3 regions of the Neobacillus sp. SRL179 genome follow, and region 3 is predicted to be linked to each of the others. Evidence: predicted binding sites of a transcription regulator. Region 3 holds the regulator's gene; each other region holds the start of a gene.
What was found. The regulator LexA, encoded in region 3, represses DNA repair genes until DNA is damaged. The targets are predictions, from matches to a motif close to CGAACATATGTTCG.
Positions count from the first base shown of each region.

Region 1: uvrB (excinuclease ABC subunit UvrB) is a predicted target of LexA. The motif match lies at 2,405-2,418, and genes of this name have one in related genera.
Region 2: parE (DNA topoisomerase IV subunit B) is a predicted target of LexA. The motif match lies at 1,099-1,112, and genes of this name have one in related genera.

Region 1 is NZ_OZ481792.1:4,010,511-4,018,895, reverse strand. It holds gene AC4E8C_RS20025 (cation diffusion facilitator family transporter) at 1-10, shown strand, start outside; gene AC4E8C_RS20020 (YhdT family protein) at 223-507, shown strand; gene panF (sodium/pantothenate symporter) at 504-1,955, shown strand; gene AC4E8C_RS20010 (CsbA family protein) at 2,035-2,274, shown strand; gene uvrB (excinuclease ABC subunit UvrB) at 2,548-4,527, shown strand; gene uvrA (excinuclease ABC subunit UvrA) at 4,535-7,408, shown strand; gene AC4E8C_RS19995 (magnetosome magnetite crystal formation protein family) at 7,595-7,909, shown strand; gene AC4E8C_RS19990 (DUF4097 family beta strand repeat-containing protein) at 7,949-8,385, shown strand, end outside.
Region 2 is NZ_OZ481792.1:2,659,402-2,667,786, forward strand. It holds gene AC4E8C_RS13110 (sensor histidine kinase) at 1-351, shown strand, start outside; gene AC4E8C_RS13115 (CoA-binding protein) at 499-912, shown strand; gene parE (DNA topoisomerase IV subunit B) at 1,214-3,193, shown strand; gene parC (DNA topoisomerase IV subunit A) at 3,190-5,634, shown strand; gene AC4E8C_RS13130 (hypothetical protein) at 5,727-6,485, shown strand; gene AC4E8C_RS13135 (MarR family winged helix-turn-helix transcriptional regulator) at 6,676-7,125, shown strand; gene AC4E8C_RS13140 (ABC transporter ATP-binding protein) at 7,171-8,385, shown strand, end outside.
Region 3 is NZ_OZ481792.1:1,748,256-1,756,640, reverse strand. It holds gene tkt (transketolase) at 1-1,360, opposite strand, end outside; gene AC4E8C_RS08715 (DUF896 domain-containing protein) at 1,575-1,805, opposite strand; gene arsC (arsenate reductase (thioredoxin)) at 1,907-2,329, opposite strand; gene arsB (ACR3 family arsenite efflux transporter) at 2,356-3,411, opposite strand; gene AC4E8C_RS08700 (ArsR/SmtB family transcription factor) at 3,436-3,783, opposite strand; gene AC4E8C_RS08695 (YneB family resolvase-like protein) at 4,076-4,747, opposite strand; gene yneA (cell division suppressor protein YneA) at 4,760-5,089, opposite strand; gene lexA (transcriptional repressor LexA) at 5,247-5,870, shown strand; gene AC4E8C_RS08680 (DUF4257 domain-containing protein) at 6,065-6,343, shown strand; gene AC4E8C_RS08675 (ABC transporter ATP-binding protein) at 6,434-7,228, opposite strand; gene AC4E8C_RS08670 (ABC transporter substrate-binding protein) at 7,289-8,329, opposite strand; gene AC4E8C_RS08665 (ABC transporter permease) at 8,363-8,385, opposite strand, start outside.

The DNA of each region.
Region 1 (8,385 bases), 2.3 Mb from region 3:
ATGTAACTAATTGGGTGTGCGTTTCGTTTGGGTGCCTGACACCCAAACTACATATCTGAAGATAATTATAGTGTGAAAACAGTAATTGGTGCCTGACACCAGCCTATTGGACATTTCCAGTAGGTTTTTTTGTGCATTTTTCTTTATCTCTATCGATTGTTTGGTAAAATGTTCATGGTTAGTTAAAAATAATAGGAACATGGTTTAGGAGGAGGAACACTGTTGAAAAAGACAGTTGATCCAATGGACAAGCGTTTTAAGATTGCCCATCGGGAAGCAATAATTGGAGTAATCCTTGTTATCATTAATTTTATCTTGTGGTATGGTTTCGGATATGGACTTGGTTCAGATAAAGTGGAGAATTATTCGTACATATTTGGTTTACCAGCGTGGTTCTTTTACAGCTGTATCGTCGGTTCCCTCGTTATGTTGTTTCTCGTCATCTTTACAGTAAAGGTACTTTTTAAAGATGTGCCCTTTGAATTGGAAGAGGAGGAAAACAAGTGAACTGGGCTGTTATAACACCATTGATTATTTTCTTACTTATCATCTTCACTGTGGGTCTTTGGTCCAACAAACATGTCATCAAATCGAGTTCCTTTCTAGAGGAGTATTTTCTAGGGGAGCGGCAAATGGGCGGGTTCATCCTCGCGATGACGATGGTAGCGACCTATGGCAGTGCAAGCAGTTTTATCGGCGGACCAGGGGTTGCTTATACCCAGGGACTGGGATGGGTGTTCTTGGCCATGGCACAGCTGGCAACGGGGTATTTCACCTTAATGGTGCTAGGTAAGAAATTTGCGATTGTGGCACGGCAATACAAGGCTATTACCTTAATTGATTTTCTAAAAGAGCGTTATCAAAGTAAAACGGTTGTGATCTTATCTGCGGCAAGTATCATCATATTTCTTTTTTCATCGATGACGGCCCAATGGATCGGCGGGGCTCGGCTTGTAGAATCGCTTACAGGCTTGCATTATACAACCGCATTATTCATCTTTGCCTTTTCTGTCCTTGTTTTTGTTATTGTCGGCGGCTTTCGTGCTGTAGCATTAACAGACGCCGTACAAGGGGTCGTGATGTTTATGGGAACCTTGATTCTCCTAATTGCGACCATTAAAGCTGGAGGAGGAATTCCAAAGATTATTTCTGATTTAGCAGCCGAAAATCCCAACTTAATCAGTCCCTTTGGAGCTGAGCGCACTTTAACACCTTCCTATGTATCATCGTATTGGATTTTAGTTGGAGTGGGTGTTGTCGGTCTGCCTCAGATTACGGTCCGGGCCATGTCTTATAAAAATTCAAGGGCGATGCATAGTGCAATCATTATTGGGACCATTGTTGTCGGATTCATCATGCTCGGAATGCATTTAATTGGTGTGTTCGCTAGACCAGTTCTTCCAGGTGTGAAAATCGGTGATACGGTAATGCCGTTATTGTCGATGAAGGTGCTGCCGCCCTATGTGGCTGGAATTGTTCTCGCCGCTCCCATGGCAGCCATCATGTCGACCGTGGATGCTTTACTCATCTTGGTGAGCTCTGCCCTTGTAAAGGATGTTTATTTAAATTACATCAAGCCGAACGCAAAAGATAACCAGGTGAAAAAGATTAGTTTTAGTGTCACCGCCATAATTGGGATTTTTGTCATTATCCTGGCGTTAAGTCCGCCTGATTTAATTGTGTGGCTAAATCTATTCTCGTTTGGCGGCCTGGAATCTGTCTTTATTTGGCCAGTCATTTTAGGTCTATATTGGAGCAAGGGAAACAAGTACGGAGCCATCACGGCCATGATAGTCGGGATGGGATCATATATTCTCCTCGATCGTTTTCATCCCAATGCCTTTGGGTTTCATACGGTCATCATGCCGATCATTCTTTCATTTTTAGCATTTATACTAGTCAGTCTCCTTTCTCAGCAGAAGGCAGCGGACCATTTAATCAAGCTTGAGGAATAAGCATAGAGTTTTTAGTTGCAATTTTGCTAGTAAATTTTTAAAATGAATTAACAGAATTAAATGGAATGAGGTGAACCCATTGTTTGAGGTAATTAGGATATTTTCGGCACTGATTATGCCTGGTTTACTAGTATTACTATTTTCACGGGTCACTTATAATCGCTTCATCGGACTTGTTTTAACCGTTGCGCTCATTGCTGCATCTGTCTATAAAGGGTACACCGACACATTTTATCTTATTGTCATTGATGCCTTCTCGCTTACCGCTGGGTTCTGGCTCGCTGCCAAAATGAAACCGCGAGCAGTTAAACATAGCTAAAATTGTGAAGCTTGTCCATTAAGTTGGACAGGCTTTTTTTATAAGATCACCAGAATGAATTCTTGGAAACTTATGTAGCAGCCTGTCTCCAGTGTACAGAGGCTGGAACCTTCTACTTTTTTAAATAAATCGAATACTAGTTCGCATATTGGTGGTTTGTTTTTGGGGGAATGTGGTAGAATGTTAATATGTATTTTTAGCGAATCCACTTTCCAGCACCAAACCGGCACTCATTAGCTGTGGAGTGATTTTTTTTATGGGAGGAAATGAATTGTGATGGACCAATTTGAATTAGTTTCAAAGTACTCGCCACAAGGTGACCAGCCTGAAGCCATTCGTCAATTAGTTGAAGGGATTAAGGAGAACAAGCGTTATCAAACCCTTCTTGGTGCCACAGGAACGGGGAAAACATTTACTGTATCAAACGTGATAAAAGAAATAAATAAACCGACCCTTGTCATTGCCCACAACAAAACGTTGGCCGGACAGCTCTACAGTGAGTTTAAAGAATTTTTCCCAAATAATGCGGTTGAGTATTTTGTTAGTTACTATGATTACTATCAGCCGGAAGCGTACGTGCCTCAAACTGATACCTTTATTGAAAAAGATGCGAGCATCAATGATGAGATTGATAAACTACGGCACTCAGCGACATCTTCTTTATTTGAGCGGAAAGATGTCATCATTATCGCGAGTGTGTCTTGTATATATGGACTCGGTTCGCCGGAAGAATACCGCGAGATGGTATTATCCCTCCGCACTGGCATGGAAATCGAACGCAATCAGCTGCTCCATCGATTAATTGATATCCAATATGAACGAAATGATATTGACTTTAAACGGGGAACGTTCCGCGTTCGCGGCGATGTCGTCGAAATTTTCCCTGTTTCCCGCGACGAACATTGCGTAAGGGTGGAATTCTTCGGTGATGAAATTGACAGGATTCGTGAGGTTGATGCTCTTACAGGAGAAATCATCGGCGAGCGTTCCCATATTGCCATTTTCCCGGCCTCCCACTTCGTTACAAGAGAAGAGAAAATGCGTCTTGCCATCGAGAATATTGAAAAGGAACTCGAGGAGCGACTTGCAGAACTTAGGGCTGAAGATAAACTGCTGGAAGCCCAGCGGATTGAACAGCGGACACGTTATGACTTAGAAATGATGCGGGAAATGGGCTTTTGCTCAGGAATTGAAAACTACTCCCGGCATCTAACACTGAGACCACCAGGTTCAACACCCTATACTCTGCTTGATTACTTTCCTGAGGACTTCCTGCTGATTGTCGATGAGTCACATGTTACCCTGCCGCAAGTAAGGGGTATGTTTAATGGTGACAAAGCGCGGAAGCAAGTGTTAGTCGATCACGGCTTTCGCTTGCCATCCGCACTCGATAACCGCCCGCTCACTTTTGATGAATTTGAAAAGCATATTCATAATGCCATTTTCGTGTCTGCTACACCAGGACCATTTGAGCTTGAGCATACGCCAGAGATGATTGAGCAAATCATTCGTCCAACAGGTTTACTAGATCCGACAATTGAAATCCGTCCGATCGAAGGCCAAATTGATGATTTGATTGGTGAAATACAAGAGCGTGTGAAGAAAAATGAACGTGTATTGATTACCACCCTTACCAAAAAAATGTCAGAGGATCTCACCGATTATCTGAAAGAAATCGGAATAAAAGTGCAATATTTGCATTCAGAGGTCAAAACATTAGAGCGGATTGAAATTATACGCGAGCTTCGCCTTGGTAAATACGATGTGCTAGTTGGTATTAACCTGCTCCGGGAAGGACTCGATATTCCCGAGGTTTCGTTAATTACGATTCTTGATGCTGATAAAGAAGGCTTCCTGCGGTCGGAACGTTCCTTAATTCAAACGATAGGCCGGGCTGCCAGAAATGCTAACGGTCATGTTATTATGTATGCTGATAAAATCACCCATTCAATGGAACTTGCGATTAGTGAGACAAAGCGGCGCCGTGCCATTCAGGAAGAATATAATCGGAAACACGGCATTACGCCAATGACAATTCAAAAGGAAATCCGTGACGTGATTCGCGCTACACATGCTGCTGAGGATCAGGAAGAATACAAACCAACGGCTTCCTTCGGCAAGATGTCGAAGAAGGAAAAAGAAAAATTAATCATGACAATGGAAAAAGAAATGAAAGCCGAAGCAAAGGCACTAAACTTCGAACGTGCTGCTGAGCTTCGTGATTTATTATTGGAATTGAAAGCGGAAGGATGACGAATAGATGGCAATAGATAAGCTGATTGTGAAAGGCGCGCGTGCCAACAATTTGAAAAATGTAGATGTCACCATTCCGAGAGATAAGCTTGTGGTTTTGACAGGACTTTCTGGTTCAGGTAAGTCCTCGCTCGCTTTTGATACGATTTATGCAGAAGGACAGCGGCGTTATGTCGAGTCCCTGTCTGCTTATGCCCGGCAGTTCCTAGGACAAATGGATAAACCAGATGTGGATGCCATTGAAGGATTATCACCAGCTATTGCCATAGATCAAAAAACGACAAGCCGGAACCCGCGTTCAACGGTCGGGACGGTAACAGAAATCTATGATTATTTACGTTTATTGTATGCGAGGATCGGACATCCAACCTGTCCGATTCACCATATTGAAATCTCTTCGCAGACAATTGAGCAAATGGTAGACAGAATTCTTGACTACCCAGAACGGACGAAAATGCAAATCCTTGCACCCATTATATCCGGTCGTAAAGGCGCGCATGTGAAGGTATTGGAGGATATTAAAAAACAGGGCTTTGTTCGTGTGCGGGTAGATGGAGAAATGCTTGACCTCAGTGAAGAGATAGAACTTGAAAAAAATAAAAAGCATTCCATTGAAGTGGTCATAGACCGAATTGTTGTAAAAGACGGCATTTCGGCTAGAATTTCCGATTCACTCGAGACTGCTCTGAAACTGGGTGAAGGAAAAGTAATCGTCGATGTGATGGGCGAGGAAGAGCTATTATTTAGTGAAAATCATGCATGTCCTATTTGTGGTTTTTCAATTGGCGAACTTGAACCGCGAATGTTTTCCTTCAACAGTCCATTTGGTGCCTGCCCTGAATGTGACGGGCTCGGTTCCAAGCTGGAAGTCGATCTTGACTTGGTTATTCCCAATAAGGATTTGACGTTAAAACAACATGCAATTGCACCATGGGAACCAACCAGTTCTCAATATTATCCCCAGCTGTTAGAGGCTGTTTGTAACCATTATGGGATTGATATGGATATTCCGGTTAAGGATATACCCGACCACCTGCTTGATAAAGTCCTCTATGGTTCAGGAAAAGATAAAATCTACTTCCGTTATGAGAATGATTTCGGCCAAATACGGGATGGAAATATTCAATTTGAAGGCGTCATGCGCAATGTCGAGCGCCGCTATAAAGAGACAAGCTCTGACTATATCCGTGAACAAATGCAAAAATACATGGCTGAGATGCCGTGTCCAACCTGTAAAGGTGACCGTTTGAAAAAAGAAACCCTAGCCGTATTAATTAATGGCCAGCATATTGCCGAAGTGACTGACCTTTCGATTATCGAAGCCCAGCAATTTTTCGCACAATTAAAGCTTTCAGAAAAAGAAATGCAAATTGCCAAGTTGATTTTTCAAGAAATCAGAGAACGCCTCGGCTTCTTGGTTAATGTGGGCTTAGACTACTTAACACTCAGCCGGACAGCGGGAACCCTTTCAGGCGGTGAAGCTCAGCGGATCCGTTTGGCCACGCAAATCGGATCGCGCCTAACGGGTGTCTTATATATTTTGGATGAACCGTCGATTGGTTTACATCAACGCGATAATGACCGCTTAATTGGAGCATTAAAAACCATGCGCGATATTGGTAATACCTTAATTGTAGTTGAGCATGATGAAGATACCATGCTTGCTGCCGATTATTTAATTGATGTCGGCCCTGGTGCAGGTGTGCATGGCGGGGAAATTATTTCAGCCGGTACACCTGAACAAGTGATGGCTGACCCGAATTCGCTAACCGGTCAATATTTATCCGGAAAAAAATTTATCCCGCTTCCACTAGAGCGCAGAAAGCCGGATGGCCGTTTTGTTGAAATCAAGGGTGCTTCCGAAAACAATTTAAAAAATGTGAATGTGAAGTTTCCGCTTGGAGTGTTTGTTGCGGTTACTGGTGTGTCAGGTTCTGGGAAGAGTTCACTTGTAAATGAGATTCTTAATAAAGCGTTAGCGCAAAAGCTCAATCGTGCTAAAACAAAGCCAGGGGCACACAAGAGTATCAAGGGGATCGATTTGTTAGAGAAGGTGATTGATATTGACCAATCGCCAATCGGCAGAACACCGCGCTCCAATCCAGCTACCTATACAGGTGTGTTTGATGATGTTCGTGATTTATTTGCCTCCACAAATGAAGCGAAGGTACGCGGTTATAAAAAAGGCCGGTTCAGCTTTAATGTGAAGGGCGGCCGATGTGAGGCCTGCCGCGGCGATGGAATCCTCAAAATTGAAATGCACTTTTTGCCAGACGTCTATGTACCGTGCGAAGTCTGCCATGGCAAACGGTATAATCGTGAAACTCTGGAAGTGAAATATAAAGGGAAAAGTATTGCGGATATCCTCGATATGACGGTTGAAGCAGCGGTTGAATTTTTCGAAAACGTTCCAAGAATCAGACGTAAGCTGCAGACGATTTTGGATGTCGGTCTGGGCTATATCAAACTAGGCCAGCCGGCAACAACCTTATCAGGAGGCGAAGCCCAGCGTGTAAAACTTGCGTCTGAGCTGCACCGCCGCTCGAATGGGAAATCATTCTATATTTTAGATGAACCGACAACTGGTCTCCATGTCGATGATATTGCCCGCTTACTGGGTGTACTGCAGCGCTTGGTGGATAATGGCGATACGGTTCTTGTGATCGAGCATAATCTAGATGTGATTAAGGCGGCCGATTACCTGATTGATCTTGGACCTGAAGGGGGCGACAAAGGTGGAACGATTGTTGCGACCGGAACACCTGAGAAAATCGCTGAAACCCCAGATTCCTATACGGGCAGGTACCTTAAGCCAATCCTAGAGCGTGACCGTTTGCGGATGAAACAACAAATAGAAGAGAATAGTACCGTAAAAGCATAAGATATTTTTAGAAGAGCCATAATCAGCAGGGCTGCCTGTTGATTGGGGCTCTTTTTATATGGTTGTCGGAATAATTCCAAACTCTCCGGGAATACAGGAATAAGAAGACTGCTAACCTTTTCTTTTAGATTTATAGAAACCTTTTTGCCTCCTATTCGTACATAAAGGATAGAGGTGATGATCCAAATGGAAACACGAAAGGTTTTATCAAGTTTATGCTACTTTAGTATTTTTTTCGCTGGGTTTCTTTTTCCGCTGGCCGTCTATTTTGCAACTGGTGATGAAAAGACAAAAAGGAATGCCAAGAGTGCCTTATTGTCTCACTTAATTCCACTGATTCCGACCCCGCTGCTTGCATGGGCTGTATTTTATGATTTTGCCAATATGGAAAACCAAGTTCCCGTCCTTACGATTGTTAGCATCGGTGCTCTTGTTATCCTTTGGATCATAATCGTGATCTGGAATATTATCAAAGGCGTAAAGGTACTAACAGCAGAATAAGCTTTATAATAGAAACTATTTAAACTGAGGTGGAAAAGCATGAATGAGGAAAGAAAACGGATTTTACAAATGGTCGAAGAGGGAAAGTTAAAGGCTGGCGAGGCGTTGGCGCTACTCGATGAATTAGAGAAAGCACAGAAGACGATGGAACAAAAGCAGGAAGAAATTGTCCAAGAATTATCAACTGCCGTTCAATTTGAGGAAACAAAAAAGGAAGAACCGTTCCAAGCGAAATATCAATCAACCAAGGATAAGATTTTTGACTTTGTCGATTCAGCTTTGAAAAAAATTAAGGATTTTGATTTCGACTTGAACTTTGGCCAATCCGTTGATATCTCGCATATCTTCCACCAAGGTGACGTGGATGTAAAAAACATCGACATTGATGTAGCGAACGGTAACGTAAAACTTGCCGTATGGGAGCAGCCGGATGTAAGAATTGAGTGCCAGGCAAAAGTATATCGGGTTGAGAATCA
Region 2 (8,385 bases), 910 kb from region 3:
AACGAGTTTAGTCAAGTTGTCCTAAATATTTTAACCAATGCAAGAGATACATTTGTCCAAAAGGCTATTAGAAATCCGAAAATATGGATTCACCTTGATGAAACAGAGGAATTTGTGTCTGCAGAACTTATTGATAATGCTGGTGGAATGGATGATGATGTACTGAATAAAATCTTCGATCCGTTTTTTACAACTAAACCAAATGGAACTGGTTTAGGTCTTTATATGACAAAAATGATCATTGAAAATATGAATGGTCAAATTAAAGTTACGAACACTGAACACGGAGCGAGTTTTTGTCTATCGGTACCCAAGGTTTCTGTCGTAGAACCACTCGAACTTGCTAAATAAATCAATCTTAAGCTTCCATTTATAGGGGGCTTTTTTATTTTTACAAAAGTGGCTGCTGCTATCCGCAGATAAATTTGTAAGCGTTTCATTATGTGTTTATTTAGGAAAAGAGTAAAATAAAGTAAACACAATATTGGAGTGATTTATATGACAATTGAAAACCCAAGCCGGGAAGAGATTGGCGCAATTTTAAAAAAAGCCAAACGAATTGCTGTTGTAGGTCTAAGTAATAATCCTGAGCGAACTTCCTACCAAGTGACTGCTGTCATGCAAAAAGCAGGCTATGATATTATCCCAGTGAATCCAACTGTGGATCAAGTATTAGGGGTAAAAGCGGTGGCATCCTTAAAGGATATTGAAGGACATGTAGATATTGTTAACGTTTTTCGTCGTTCTGAACAATTATTTGATGTAGCTAAAGAATTTGATGAAATAGATGCGGATGTCTTTTGGGCGCAGCTGGGGCTTGAAAATGAAGAAGCCTATCAGTTCTTAAAAGAAAAGGGTTATACTGTTATCATGAATCGTTGCATTAAAGTGGAACATGCGTTAACAAAATAATAAATTCCTTGAAAAAAACTGCTAATAAATAGCAGTTTTTTTTCATTTTTATTCCAAATACGCGCTAAAATTATGTGACAAAAATAGATTGTTTTACATTTGGTATTTGCCAAAACGAAATAAATCGCTACAATTAAGCATAGACGCCATGAGAACATGTGTTAAAATAAAAGTGGCAAACATTAGCAAACATTCGTTCTATAATCATTATTTAAAAGGATACATGACTCGTTTTAACGAATGATTTTCCAAAATGCGTTAAACGCATTTTATGTTTTTTTGGTATGAAAGGGGTATTTTAGTGGCAAGGACTCAGCAAACTTTTGATTATAATGATGATGCCATCCAGGTACTAGAAGGTCTTGAGGCGGTTAGAAAACGTCCAGGTATGTACATTGGCAGCACGGATGCACGGGGTCTTCACCATCTCGTCTATGAAATTGTTGACAATTCCGTCGATGAAGCACTTGGTGGATTTGGTGATCAAATCATTGTAAGAATACACAAAGATAATTCAATCAGCGTTTTAGATAAAGGACGCGGGATGCCAACCGGTATGCATAAAATGGGAAAACCTACTCCTGAAGTAATTTTAACTATACTCCATGCAGGCGGGAAATTTGGCCAAGGCGGTTATAAGACCAGTGGCGGTTTACACGGTGTAGGTGCTTCCGTTGTTAATGCTTTATCAGAATGGTTAGTTGTTACCATTAAAAGGGACGGATTTGTTTATGAACAGCGGTTTGAAAATGGTGGTAAACCGGTCACTACACTTGAAAAAATCGGTAAAACCAATCAAACAGGTACCACGATCCACTTTAAACCAGATTCGACCATTTTTTCGACCACCACTTATAACTTTGAAACCTTATGTGAGAGGTTAAGAGAGTCTGCCTTCTTACTAAAAGGATTAAAAATTGAGATTCATGATGACCGTAATGATTTACATGAGGTATTTCATTATGAAAATGGGATTGAGGCTTTTGTTGAATACTTAAACGAAGACAAAGAAACTCTCCATCCGGTTGTCAGCTTTGAAGGAACGCAAAATGGAATTGAAGTAGAATTTTCATTTCAATTTAATGATGGATATTCCGAAAATGTCTTATCCTTTGTTAACAATGTGAGAACAAGGGATGGCGGGACACATGAGGCCGGGGCAAGAACAGCTTTGACTCGGGGATTTAACGATTATGCTCGTAAGGTGGCCCTCTTAAAAGAAAAAGACAAAAACCTTGAAGGTAATGATATTCGCGAAGGATTATCTGCCATTATTTCTGTTAGAATTCCAGAAGATCTACTCCAATTTGAAGGTCAAACGAAGGGGAAATTAGGCACTAGCGAAGCAAGATCTGCTGTTGATTCCGTTGTATCAGAACATCTTTCCTACTTCCTTGAAGAAAACCCTGATATTAGCTCACTTCTAGTTAAAAAATCGATCAAAGCCTTTCAAGCTCGCGAGGCTGCTCGAAAAGCCCGTGAAGATGCTAGAAGCGGTAAAAAGAAAAAACGATCTGAAACGATTCTTTCAGGCAAGCTTACTCCTGCTCAATCCCGAAATCCGAAAAAGAACGAACTTTACCTAGTGGAGGGTGATTCTGCTGGAGGTTCTGCTAAACAAGGCCGTGACCGACGCTTTCAGGCAGTGCTGCCACTCCGAGGTAAAGTCATTAATACGGAAAAGGCAAAGCTTGCTGACATTTTTAAAAATGAAGAAATCAATACGATGATTTATGCAATCGGCGGCGGAGTTGGAGCTGACTTCACTATTGAGGACATCAACTACGATAAAATTGTCATTATGACTGATGCTGATACTGACGGGGCTCATATCCAAGTCCTATTACTGACATTCTTTTATCGGTATATGAAACCGCTGATTGAAGCAGGTAAAGTGTTTATTGCTCTTCCCCCTTTGTATAAGGTTAGTAAGGGGACAGGAAAGAAAGAAATTATTGAATACGCTTGGAGTGACGATGATCTCCAAGATGCCATTAAAAAAGTGGGCAGAGGCTATATTCTTCAGCGTTATAAGGGACTTGGTGAAATGAACGCTGACCAGCTTTGGGAAACAACAATGGATCCAGAAACACGCACATTAATTCGTGTAAAAATAGATGATATTGCCAAAGCGGAACGCCGTGTAACCACCCTGATGGGTGATAAAGTTGAACCGCGCCGCAAATGGATTGAAAGCCATGTGAAATTTGGCTTAGAAGAGGATGACACGATTTTAGAAAACGAAAATATTACAGTTTCAGAGGAGGGTTCTGAAGAATGAGTGCCACAGAAATATTTCGGGACTTACCTCTAGAAGAGGTTATTGGTGATCGTTTTGGCAGATATAGTAAGTACATTATTCAAGATCGTGCCCTGCCTGATGCAAGGGACGGATTAAAGCCGGTACAACGAAGAATTTTATTTGCCATGCATGTAGAAGGGAATACCTTTGATAAAGGCTTTCGTAAATCAGCTAAAACCGTTGGTAACGTTATCGGTAATTATCACCCGCATGGTGATTCCTCCGTTTACGAGGCAATGGTACGGATGAGTCAGGATTGGAAGGTTAGAAATGTTCTTGTGCAAATGCACGGAAACAACGGTAGTATGGATGGAGACCCGCCTGCAGCGATGCGTTATACAGAAGCAAGGCTTTCGGCGATTGCAGCTGAACTTATGCGGGATATTGAAAAAAACACTGTTGAATTTATTCCTAACTTTGATGATACTTCGAAGGAACCTACTGTGTTACCAGCGAAGTTCCCAAATTTACTTGTAAACGGTTCGACAGGGATCTCTGCAGGTTACGCAACTGATATTCCCCCACATAATCTTGCAGAAGTCATTGATGGCGTTATTATGAGAATGGACAATCCTAATGTCTCTATTGATGAGTTAATGACGGTTATTAAAGGACCGGACTTCCCTACTGGTGGAATTATCCAAGGAATTGAAGGAATCAAGAAAGCCTATGAAACTGGTAAAGGCAAAATTATTATCCGCAGCAAAACAGAAATCGAAGAGACTCGCGGTGGTAAACAGCAAATTGTCATAACGGAAATCCCATATGAGGTCAATAAAGCCAACCTCGTTAAAAAGATGGATGAATTCCGCCTCGACCGTAAAGTTGAAGGAATGTCAGAGGTTCGGGATGAAACTGACCGGACTGGGCTTAGAATTGTCATTGAGTTAAAAAAGGATATTGATGCTGAAGGTGTCCTGAATTATTTATATAAAAATAGTGATCTGCAAGTAACCTATAATTTTAATATGGTCGCTATCTATAATAAAACACCTAAACAGATGGGCCTGCGCGAATTACTTGATGCTTATATCGGACATCAAAAAGAAGTTGTTACAAAAAGTACGCAATATGACCTGAACAAAGCAAAGGAACGTCAGCATATTGTCGAGGGATTAATGAAGGCATTGTCGATCCTTGATGAAGTAATTGCGACTATTCGAGCATCAAAGGACAAACGCGATGCGAAGGACAATCTCATCGCTAAATTTGCCTTTACAGAACCTCAGGCTGAAGCGATTGTTTCCTTACAGCTTTATCGCTTAACAAACACTGATATCACAGCCTTAAGACAAGAAGCGGAAGAATTAGCAAAGAAAATTGAAGAATGGACTAGCATTTTGTCTAGTGAGAAAAAGCTTCTCTCCGTTATCAAAAAAGAATTAAAAGACGTGAAAAAACGTTTTGCTGATGCGCGCCGTTCCAAGATTCAAGCAGAGATTGAAGAAATCAAAATTAATCTTGATGTTTTAGTTCCTAGTGAGGATGTCATCGTAACCGTAACCAAACAAGGGTATGTAAAACGAACAAGCCAGCGGTCCCATGCAGCCTCCGGTGGTCAAGACCTTGCGATGAAGGAATCGGATCGTCTCTTAGCACAGCTGGATATGAATACAAAAGATGTATTACTCCTCTTCACTAATAAGGGAAACTACCTATTCTGTCCTGTTCATGAACTCCCTGACATTCGGTGGAAGGATATGGGCCAACATGTGGCCAATATTATTCCAATTGAACGGGATGAAGAAATTATTAAAGCCATCTCCATTAAGGATTTTGATGTTGAAGCCTATTTAGTGTTTGTAACGAAGCATGGAATGGTGAAAAAGACCGAGTTACATGCTTATAAAGCACAGCGCTACTCAAAACCTCTTGTTGCCGTCAATCTAAAGGGTGACGACCAAGTGGTTGATGTTCATTTAACCGATGGATCTAAAGAAATGTTCCTTATTACACACTATGGATATGCCTTGTGGTTCCATGAGGAAGAAATCAGTATCGTGGGGCAGCGTGCTGCAGGTGTAAAAGGAATTAATTTAAAAGATGATGATTTTGTTGTCGGTGGTAAATTACTTTCGCCAGACAGTAAAGAAACCATCGTGATTGCCACACAACGTGGATCATTAAAACGGATGAAATTAAAGGAATTTGAAAAGGCAACCCGTGCGAAGCGTGGTGTCGTAATTCTTAGGGAACTTAAATCCAATCCACATCGGGTCATGGGCTTTACTTTGGCAAATGACCAAGACGTGATTTTTATTCAAACCGAAAAAGGTTATATTGAATCCTTCACAGTCAAAGACATTCATTTTAGTGATCGTTATTCGAATGGTTCGTTCATCATTGATGTGGATGAAAATGGTAAAGTAGCAACCATTTGGAAAGTCAAAACACCCGTAACAGAGAGTGCAAGTGAATAAATTTAGAGGACTTCCTAAAAATTAGGAAGTCCTTTTCATCTTTTTTCCAATAATGGACATACTAATGAAAAGAATAGTATGGGGGGATAGGGATGAAAAAGGAAATACTTTTAGTGATCGTTTCATTTTTTCTCATTTCGCTTAGTGCAATAACGGGTGTCTATGCATTTGAAGAAAATCATAAGGTCATTACTATTTCAAAAGAAGAAATGGACATTACAGGGGACGGTCAAAAAGAGGTGATCTTTTTAAAGGGGGTTCCCTATCAAGATGAAAATTCGTATTTAAAAGAGATTTATATAGAGGTACAGGCATCAAACGATAAAACCTATACCTTTCCATTAGAAGGCGGCAGCAAAGCAGCACTTAATCTTGTCGATCTAAACCATGATGGTCTGAAAGATTTATTTGCAAGTGTATTAATGGAGGGAAGCGACGGAAGTGTCATCAGTTTCTCCTATACTTTAAAGGATTTTGACCGAACGGTCCTTTCCGTCCCTGAACCGCTAGAAATGGACGCAAAATTTGCTAATGGATATCAAGCTGAAATCACATTAAAACAAACAGGGAAAACGTATAGGTTTGATTTAGCAAATCGGAAGAAATATTATAAAAAACTTGGGTTTTATTATAAAGGAAAGTTGAATGAGCCAACAGAGTTATCGGTGAACACATATAGCAGCCTAAAACCAATAAAAATGAAAAATAAACAAATAGGATTAAAAGGTATTCAAAAAGTGACGGGTGTGGCAAACGCTGACACCATTGCATTAGTCAAATCCATATGGTATTTCGATCATGGCCAATGGACGCTGTCTAGTACAGAAGTAAAGCAATTGAACAATCAATAATCTAATAATCGTGGGTTTATTGTTTTAAAAATTTTACAATAACCTGCAAAAAACACAGGGAGTTATTTCTGTGTTTTTTTCTATTTATAAAATATTTGACGTTAACAATGGTGGGGAATATACTTAGGTCTATGAATATTTAAGTTACCTAACTATTTGGGTGAAATAAGAAAAAAATGAGGTGATGATTATGGCCGATATTAAAAGCGAGACTTCCCAAAAGCTTCTGCAGTCTTTTATGCAATTCCGAAAAACTGGTTGGCAAAATAAGAAAATAGCTGGTTTTAACCCAAGCGAATTCAGAGTTTTGGCAGCAATTGAACGAGGAGCAAATCAGAAAAATACCGAAATGAAGGTTTCTGAGATTAGTCAACAATTGAAAGTGACTCCGCCGACTGTTACGCAAATTATCAATCTCCTTGATAAAGATGGCTTAATTGAACGATCAATAGATCCAGACGATAGGAGAGTAGTGAATATCAAGCTAACTGACTCAGGACTTGAAGCAGCGCAGCAAGCAAGAAGGGCCTTTACTGACACCTTTTTGGGCTTAATTGATTATTTAGGAGAAAAAGAGAGTGAGCACCTGGCGGAATTACTCACTAAAGTGAATAACTATTTTAATCAATTTAGTCAGTAAAGGGTCAGATTTAACAAAAACAATATAAAACGGAGTTGGAGCAAATTGATAAAATTAGGCAAGTATCTTAAACCATTTCAAATTCCCATATACTTTGTTCTAGCACTTGTCCTCCTGCAATCATTATCAGAGCTATATTTACCGACGTTAATGTCGGATATTGTAGACAAAGGTGTCGTAACAGGAGACACACACTATATTTGGAAAATTGGCACTTACATGCTGGTTGTGGCTGCGGGAGGGATGATTTGTTCCATTTTAGCAAGCTTTTATTCTGCAAAAGCAGCATCCGGGTTTGGAAGATTATTGCGAAGCAAAGTATTTGCTCATGTAGGAAACTTTTCACTTCAAGAGTTTGATCAACTTGGAACGGCATCGCTTATTACAAGAACCACCAACGATATTACGCAAATTCAGCAGGTATTGGTTATGATGCTGCGGATGATGGCAATGGCACCTATGATGTGTATCGGCGGTATTATCATGGCCTATTCAAAAGATGCCAAGCTCACCTTGGTACTGGCAGTTGCATTACCCATACTTGTGATTGCAATTGTCATTATTGCTAGAAAAGGGCTGCCGTTATTTAAAGCCATGCAAGTAAAGCTAGATAAACTCAATCGAGTGTTAAGAGAAAATTTAACCGGGATCCGTGTCATTCGTTCTTTTAACCGAATTGACTTTGAGAAAAAGCGGTTTGATGAAGCAAACTGGGATTTAACTCAAACAGCCATAAAAGTGAATAAAATTATGGCTGCCATGATGCCGATTATGATGATCATACTAAATCTTACAACCGTAGCTATTGTTTGGTTTGGCGGTATTCGGATCAGCAATGGGCACATGGAAGTCGGTGACATGATGGCATTTATTCAATATGCTATGCAAATTATGTTCTCTTTTATTATGTTGTCAATGATGTTTGTGATGATTCCAAGAGCATCAGTTTCAGCTGTCAGAATAAATGAAGTATTAGAAATGGACGCAGATATTGTAGATGCAGCAGTACCAGCCCCTAAAACCGTCTCAAAAGGTCATGTTGAATTTCAAAATGTTAGTTTCAGTTATCATGGTGCAGAGATGCCCGCTATTTCCAATATTTCTTTTTCTATGAAACCTGGTGAAGTAACTGCCATAATTGGAGGAACTGGATCGGGAAAATCCACTTTAATCAATTTAATTCCACGCTTTTATGATGTGGAAAGCGGGAGAGTATTAGTTGATGGTGTAGATGTTCGTGAGATGACCCAGGAACAACTC
Region 3 (8,385 bases):
AGCCCATTAAGGCAGCCAGACGAATAGCTGGGCGTAAGTAATCAGAGAAAACAAAGAATGTGCCCCCGAATACTTTTACTCCACCATGCAGGGTAATACCGTTCATGGCAGCACCCATTGCAAATTCACGGACACCAAACCAGAAGTTGCGGCCCTCGTATGAACCTGGCATGTAATCAGCCGATCCTTTAATCATCGTTTTATTCGAGCCGGCAAGGTCTGCTGAACCACCAATAAAAATAGGCAGGTTTTTCGCAATCGCATTTAACACTTCTCCTGATGAAGCACGGCTAGCCAAACTCTTTCCTTCTGGATAAACTGGAATATCTTTGTCCCACCCCTCAGGAAGTTCGTGGTTTAATGCCTGTACTAACTGCAATGCTAATTCTGGATATTCTTTTTTATAATCAGCGAAAAGGTCATTCCATTCTTTTTCCTTTTTCTCGCCATTTTCAACGATTAGCTTGCGGAAGTTTTCATATACTTCTTCTGGTACATGGAAGTCTTCTTCAAATGTCCATTTATAAGCTTCTTTTGTAAGCTTTAACTCGTCAGCACCAAGCGGCGCACCGTGTACACCAGATGTACCGGCACGGTTTGGTGAACCATAGCCAATGATTGTTCTAACTTCTATTATGGTTGGACGGTCAAGATCACTCTTTGCTGCCTCTAGGGCATTAGCGATTTCTTCAAGGTTATTACCATCTTCAACACGAAGATATTGCCAGCCATACGATTGGAAACGACCTTTAACACTTTCGGAGAATGATTTATTTAAATCACCGTCTAGTGAAATGTCATTAGAATCATAAAGAACTACCAAACGTCCTAATTTTAAGTGTCCAGCCAGTGATGCTGCCTCTGCTGAAACACCTTCCATCAAGTCCCCATCTCCACAGATGCTATATGTAAAATGGTTCACAAGTTCAAATTTATCTTTATTATAAACACTTGCCACATGGCGCTCTGCCATTGCCATTCCGACAGCCATGGCAATTCCTTGGCCAAGCGGACCAGTTGTTGCTTCTACACCTTCAGTGTGGCCGTACTCAGGGTGTCCTGGAGTCTTACTGCCCCATTGACGGAATTGTTTAATTTCATCCATACTCAAATCGTAGCCTGATAAGTGAAGCATGCTGTATAACAAGGCGGAACCGTGTCCTGCTGATAAAACAAAACGATCACGGTTAAACCAATGAGGGTTCTTTGGATTATGATTCATAAATCTTGTCCATAATGTATAAGTCATTGGTGCTGCACCCATTGGCAATCCGGGATGCCCAGAATTTGCTTTCTCGATTGCATCAATGGAAAGCGTGCGAATCGATGTTACGGATAAATCATCAATTGGATTAAACATGAATTACATCCTTTCTTTAAAACGGATACTAAATACATCCTTTATATTATATTGCAACCGAATTTAATTCAACAAATAGCCCTGAAATTAGAAATAAAAGTCACTTTGTTTGTTAGTCTGACACAGAAATCGTCTAACTATGTAAGCGAAAATCGAAAAGCTCGCCTAAGTGACGAGCTGACTTTTAGTTATGTCCAAGAAATCTCCATAACCATTAATGAAGTCTGTTTTTCTTTCTGGCTTTAATTTTTTCAGGTGTTACATCATTTCCTAATGGATCAACGATTTTTGTATTTGTTAATGTATCGAGCATGCTTGCTCGGAAAGTAGCCAAATATTCACTTCTTAGAGATGATTGCTCTTTTGCTTCTGATTCTGTTAAACCAGACGATTTAGCTTTTTTAGCTAGTTCGTTAATACGCGCCATTTTTTCTTTTGAAAGCATTAAGTACCATCCTTTCTAACAGGTTAAGACACTTGATTTTACTAAAAAATAGACCTCCTGACAAGGCAGAAGGTCTAGGGGTACAAATATTAAATTCTTTCTTACTCACCGGTTTCAGCAAAAAGCTTAATGCGGTCACCTATTTCGTCACGGACACGTTGGAAGAATGCCCACTTTTCTTCTTCAGAGCCTTGAGCTTTTGCCGGGTCATCAAATCCCCAATGAACTCGTTTTACACTTGGAGGTGTTACAGGACATTTATCAGCTGCATCACCACAGAGGGTTACAACTAAATCAGCACTATTTAAATATGCAGGATCGATAAGATCTGAAGTATGATTTGAAATATCAATTCCTTCTTCTTTCATCGCTTTTAAAGCATTTGGATTCAACCCATGTGTTTCAATACCCGCACTGCGTACTTCCCATTCATCACCTAAATGCTTCTTTGCCCAACCTTCTGCCATTTGGCTGCGGCAAGAGTTCCCTGTACATAAAAAGTATATTTTCTTTTTGTTTTCCATGTTGAATTCCACCTTTTAGATTAGAATTAGGCTGCATTTTCTTTAAAATATTTTCGTTTAAACCATAATGCCACGTTAACCAATGCAATCATGACAGGTACTTCCACAAGCGGCCCAATTACGGCCGCAAATGCTGCCCCGGAATGGATCCCAAATACACCAACAGCCACAGCAATCGCTAATTCAAAGTTATTACTTCCAGCTGTAAAAGCAAGCGTTGTTGTCACAGGGTAGTTCGCTCCAATTTTCCTTCCCATGAAAAAGGAAACAAAGAACATTATTACAAAGTAAATTAATAAAGGAATGGCGATACGTACTACATCTAGTGGCAGGCTTACAATAGCGTCCCCTTTTAGTGAGAACATTACGATAATCGTAAACAGTAGGGCAACTAGCGTAATAGGACTAATTTTAGGTATAAACACTTTCTCATACCATTGTCTGCCTTTTGCTTTTACCAATGTAAACCGTGTGATCATTCCAGCAATAAAAGGTATTCCAAGGTAGATGAAAACTGATTTTGCTACTTCAATCATCGTAATGTTTACCACTGCCCCTTGGATTCCTATCCATTCAGGAATAATGGTTACAAACACATACGCATAAACGGAGAAGAATAACATTTGAAAAATAGAATTAAATGCTACTAACCCAGCTGCGTATTCTGTATCCCCTTTTGCAAGATCATTCCATACAATAACCATTGCAATGCAACGAGCTAAACCAATCATAATGAGACCCACCATATACTCTGGTTTATCAGGAAGAAAGATAATCGCTAATAAAAACATAAGAATGGGTCCTATGATCCAATTTTGTACTAGTGATAAAACCAAGACTTTTACATCTTTAAATACTCTTCCAATTTCCTCATAGCGAACTTTTGCAAGAGGAGGATACATCATTAAAATTAAACCGATCGCAAGCGGAATCGATGTTGTGCCAACTTGCAATTTATTCATTCCTTCTACAAAGCCTGGAAAAATGAAACCCAAGCCAATACCGACTGCCATTGCTAGAAAGATCCAAAGTGTTAGGTATCGATCCAAAAACGATAACCGTTTTTTCCCTGTATTACTCATATTTACACACCCTTTTGTTTTCAGTTAACAACCACAACGAAGCGTAGGATTGCTTTTTTCTATCTGTTTGATCTTTTCCGTCTGAACTGGTACATGCTCTAAAATGTCCTCTATGAGTGCATACAAATCACTTTGTGAATTCAATGAATAATAAATCCACTGACCCCTGCGGTCCTCTTTTATTAACCCTAAGTCCTTCAATTTACGAAGATGCTGGCTGATTGAGGGCTGACTCATATCAAACACTTCTTGAAATTCACATACACAACATTCTCGTTGTTTTAAAATGGTCACAATGGTTAAGCGGGTTTTATCCCCTAATAACTTTAAAACGTTCGCTGCACGTTCTATATCGACAATTGATTTCACCAAAATAGTCACTTCCTTTTATATAAGTAAATAATCATATTCCTATTTGTATTTCTGAAATATGTAATAGTCTAATTTTCTGTAAGCACAGGGAATTTATACATATATGAATGTCTAATTCAATTAAATTAACATATAACTATTTGCTTATATATTAAAACTAAGTTGAATTTATTTCAAGAAATCAATTGTAAAGTTAATGTAAATAAATAAGATTGATAGCCGCAGCTACCAATCTTATTTTTAACGTTTAAACTATTTGTTTTCAACATGAATACACAACTTATAAATCTTTTCATATATCAATAGTGTTAGTTTCTATCTTTCCTTCACGCTCATCCATATATTCTTTATACCTTCTATGTACTGTTGCTTTACTTACGTCATATCCCAATCCTCTTAAGGTTGCGGCAATTTCATGAAAGGTAAGTTTCTTTTTCCGAAGATTTATTATCTCTTCAACAGGAATCTCTTTTTTATCTCTGCCGCCCAAGTGAATATTGGATAAGTTCTTATATGGGTCGAAGCCATCCTTTATAGCCCTTGCCATTCCCCTGCTGATTCTATATTTTGCAATCCGACTTTGAAACTCTTCAACCGCACTTAAAATTTCTAAAACCATTAAATCTGCATCTGATAAAAAAATCTCACCCTGATCCTGTATGGTAAAAACTTTTATATTCATTTTTCGCAGTTCATGTATAAGTGCAATTTTAGAATGTCCCCTTCCTAAACGGGTATCATCCTGAATAAGTAAAACATCAGCTTGCTTTTCTTTAAATAATGCTAATGCTTCAATAATTCCATCTCGCTCTACATCAAATCCACTATGTCTTTCTTCAATTGTTTTTATGACATCAAATTGGTTAACTTCGGCGAATTCTTGGAGTTCTTCCTTTTGTCTCTTTAATGATGTATCTTGTGTGTTTTTTTCCGTGCTTACACGGCAGTATATAATTGCTTTCATTGATCAGCCTTCCTATTCTTCTTCAGGAGCACTAGCTAATATGGTGGTAGTGGAGTCAGCCTTTTTACTAACGGGAATGATAATTTCTTCACCAGGAAAGATTTGATCACTCATATCTTCGTTATGCTTTTTGACCCAGCTGACGAACTCATCATTTGATAAGGAATGCTGATCTGCATATTGGTTTGAAATCTTCCAGAGTGAGTCGCCTTCAGAAATAGTTACTTTTAAATATTCTTGTTGATCAATTTCATGATTCTTTATTGATAATATAAATGCCAGTGAGCAGCTTAAGATTATGAGAGTAATAGCATACGAGTATTTTTTCCATAAGTTTTTCATATAAATGCACCTCGATAAGAATATATGTTCCCTTTTGCTGTTTTTATTATATTCCGAACATCTGTTTGTTGTCAACCATTTTTTCGAACTTATGTTTGTATAAGATGGAAGAACATGCTATAATAAAGACAACATTAACCAGGCGAGGTGCATTATCATGGTAAAGATATCTAAACGGCAGCAGGATATCCTCGATTTCATTAAAGATGAGGTCAGAAGTAAAGGGTATCCTCCTTCAGTCAGGGAAATTGGCGAAGCAGTTGGACTTGCTTCCAGCTCTACTGTTCACGGTCACTTAGCAAGGTTGGAAAGTAAAGGACTTATTAGGAGAGATCCTACTAAACCTAGAGCTATAGAAATTTTGGATGCAGATGAAGCAGCCAGCATTCCAAGAAATAAAGTTGTAAACGTACCAGTCGTTGGGAAAGTTACGGCCGGGATTCCGATAACAGCTATTGAAAATGTAGAAGAGTACTTCCCTCTTCCTGAAAGTCTTGCTCCGTCAGATGAACAAGTATTTATGCTAGAAATCATGGGTGAAAGTATGATAGAAGCAGGTATCCTTGATGGGGACTATGTTATTGTAAAACAGCAGCAAACTGCTAATAACGGTGACATTGTAGTAGCCATGACCGAGGAAGATGAAGCAACATGTAAAAGATTTTTTAAGGAAAAGGACTATATTCGTCTGCAGCCGGAAAACTCTACCATGGATCCTATCATTTTACGAAATGTAGCCATTCTGGGAAAAGTCATCGGAGTCTATCGACATATACATTAGGATAAAAAGAGCTGCGATCAGCTCTTTTTTATTTGGGAAAATTTCTTTAAATAAATAGCAATCATGAATAAATACTAAAAACTCAGTATTTTTACTCATGCTCATGTTGTTAATCTTTCATATAATAGTAGTACACCAAGATTTACCTTAGGTCCCAAAAATAATAGGCTTAAGGAGTGTGAGAAACAGTGTTAATGGACATTATTTTCTCGTTAGTGATTGGTGGGTCGGTTGGAATTCTTGGGCATGTTCGGAAGCATGGAAAAATCATTATGCCTCGAAGAACAAAAAAGTTCCTTTATCTCGGTTTTCTGGAAGAAGTACTTCTAGGTGCAATTGCCTCTCTTCTCCTCGTCCTGTATACAGCTCCTAATTCTTTTGTGGAGATTCTTATTTTCTCTATTATTGCAGGAATTACGGGTGATACCGTTCTGTATCAATTTAGAATAGTGAAACATGACGGAGAGAAATAATAGGTTTAGTTTCCCCAGTATGGATGCCTCCTTACTGGGGTTTATTTTTTTATTAATATGAAATAAAAAAAAGCTGTATAAAAACAGCTTTTAATTCCTTGCCAACACGCCCATTTCAGTAAAAACATCTCGAATTTGGTGTGTATATTCGCCAAATTTCTGCGTTTCTCTTAAACTCCAGTGCCTTGGGCGCGGAAAATCAATCTTTATTTCCTTTGTCACTTCACAAGGACGATTCGAGAGAATTAATACTCGGTCAGATAACATGACTGCTTCTTCTATGTCATGGGTAATTAAAAAACAGGTTTTTTTATGCTTCATCCATAGGTGTTCAATATCAGAACCAGTCCGCTCCCTTGTCAGGGCATCCAAAGCGCCAAAAGGTTCATCCATGAGAAGGATTTGAGGATCATGCAAGAGCGCTCTACAAATAGCTACCCGTTGCTGCATCCCTCCCGAAAGTTCTTTAGGATATTTATTCTCAAACCCTTCTAGTCCCACCAATTTCATTAATTCCGCTGCTTTTACTCTGTATTCCTTCAATGGTAATTTTCGAATTTCCGCCTGAAGTAAAATATTATCTATAATGGTCCGCCATTCTAATAGTAATGGTTTTTGAAAGATGATCCCTACATCCGTTCTAGGCTCATTCACCTCTTTCCCCTTTACCCTCACTCTGCCTTGTGTTTGTTTTACTAGTCCAGAAATAATCATCAGTAACGTGCTCTTACCACAACCGCTTGGGCCTAAAAGTGAAACAAACTCACCATCTTGCACGTTAAAATGGAGATCCTTTACTGCTTGCACTTCTCCATTTCTTGTTTGATACGTCTTTCCAATATGTTCAATTTCGATTAATGGCTTGGTAGCAATCTCTATTGTCAAAAGAATTCTCCTTCCCTGGATGAGCGTCACCGGGGCTGAATAAAGCCCCGGGTACCGCTTTTATTCTGGATTTAACTCATTTGTAAAGTAATCAGCAATTTCTTTACTTCCACCCATATCACTATATTTTTGAAGCGTATCAATAGTAGATTGTTGGTCTTTCGGAGCCATCCAGCCGAGTGGCTTACCTTCACTATTTTTAGTTTGTAAGCTCGTAATCATTTGTTCTACCTGTTTAGAGACAATCTCTTTATTGAGTTTAGGAGCATTTTTCAAGAAAATATCGATTGCCTCTTGCGGATTTTCTTTCGTAAATTCCCATCCTTTATTTGTAGCCTTGATAAATTTCTTTAGCATCTCAGGATTGTTTTTAATGGTGTCATTATGAACAACCAGACCTGTTGCATACATGGTAATCCCGAAATCTGCATATTTCACATAGTCTAAATCAAGCTTTTCATTTACTTCAATTCTAGGGGCTTGGTCATGATAGAAGCCAATAAATGCATCTGCTTTATCTGTTAACATGGCTGCTTCTTTTGCTGCAGGTGTTCCGACAGATAACTTTTTAACCTTTGATTGATCCACATTATTTACTTCTAACAACGCATCAAATACCTGACTTGGTGCATCACCTTGTGTCAATGCAATTGTTTTCCCAATAAGATCTTGAGGCGTCTTAAAGCCTTTTTCTTTTTTAAAGATAATCGAACTTGGGTTGACCTGCATATAGGCACCAACCATTTTAACCGGCATTCCATTTACAATTCCCTTTGACGAAGCAGATGCATCCGCATAACCAATATCAACTGATTTATTTGCTACTAGTTTAACGGTAGATGCTGAGCCATCGCCCTCTTGAATTTCAACGTCTAATCCCGCTTCTTTGTAATAGCCTTTTTCTAATGCAACAAAGAATGGAGCATGTTCACCATATAGGACCCAGTTGACGCGAAGCTTCACTTTTTCTAGCTTTTTATTGGCTGTGGTGGTTGATTTTTTCTCACCTTTACTTGATGTTTTCTCGCTGGTGCTGCCGCAAGCAGCTAATAAGACCAAGCTAAGGACAATTGCCAACGTCATTGAAAAAAACTTTTTCATCTTATTTCCCCCTTATTCCTAGTGAAAGTTTCATTATTTATCTTCTTCCATATTCT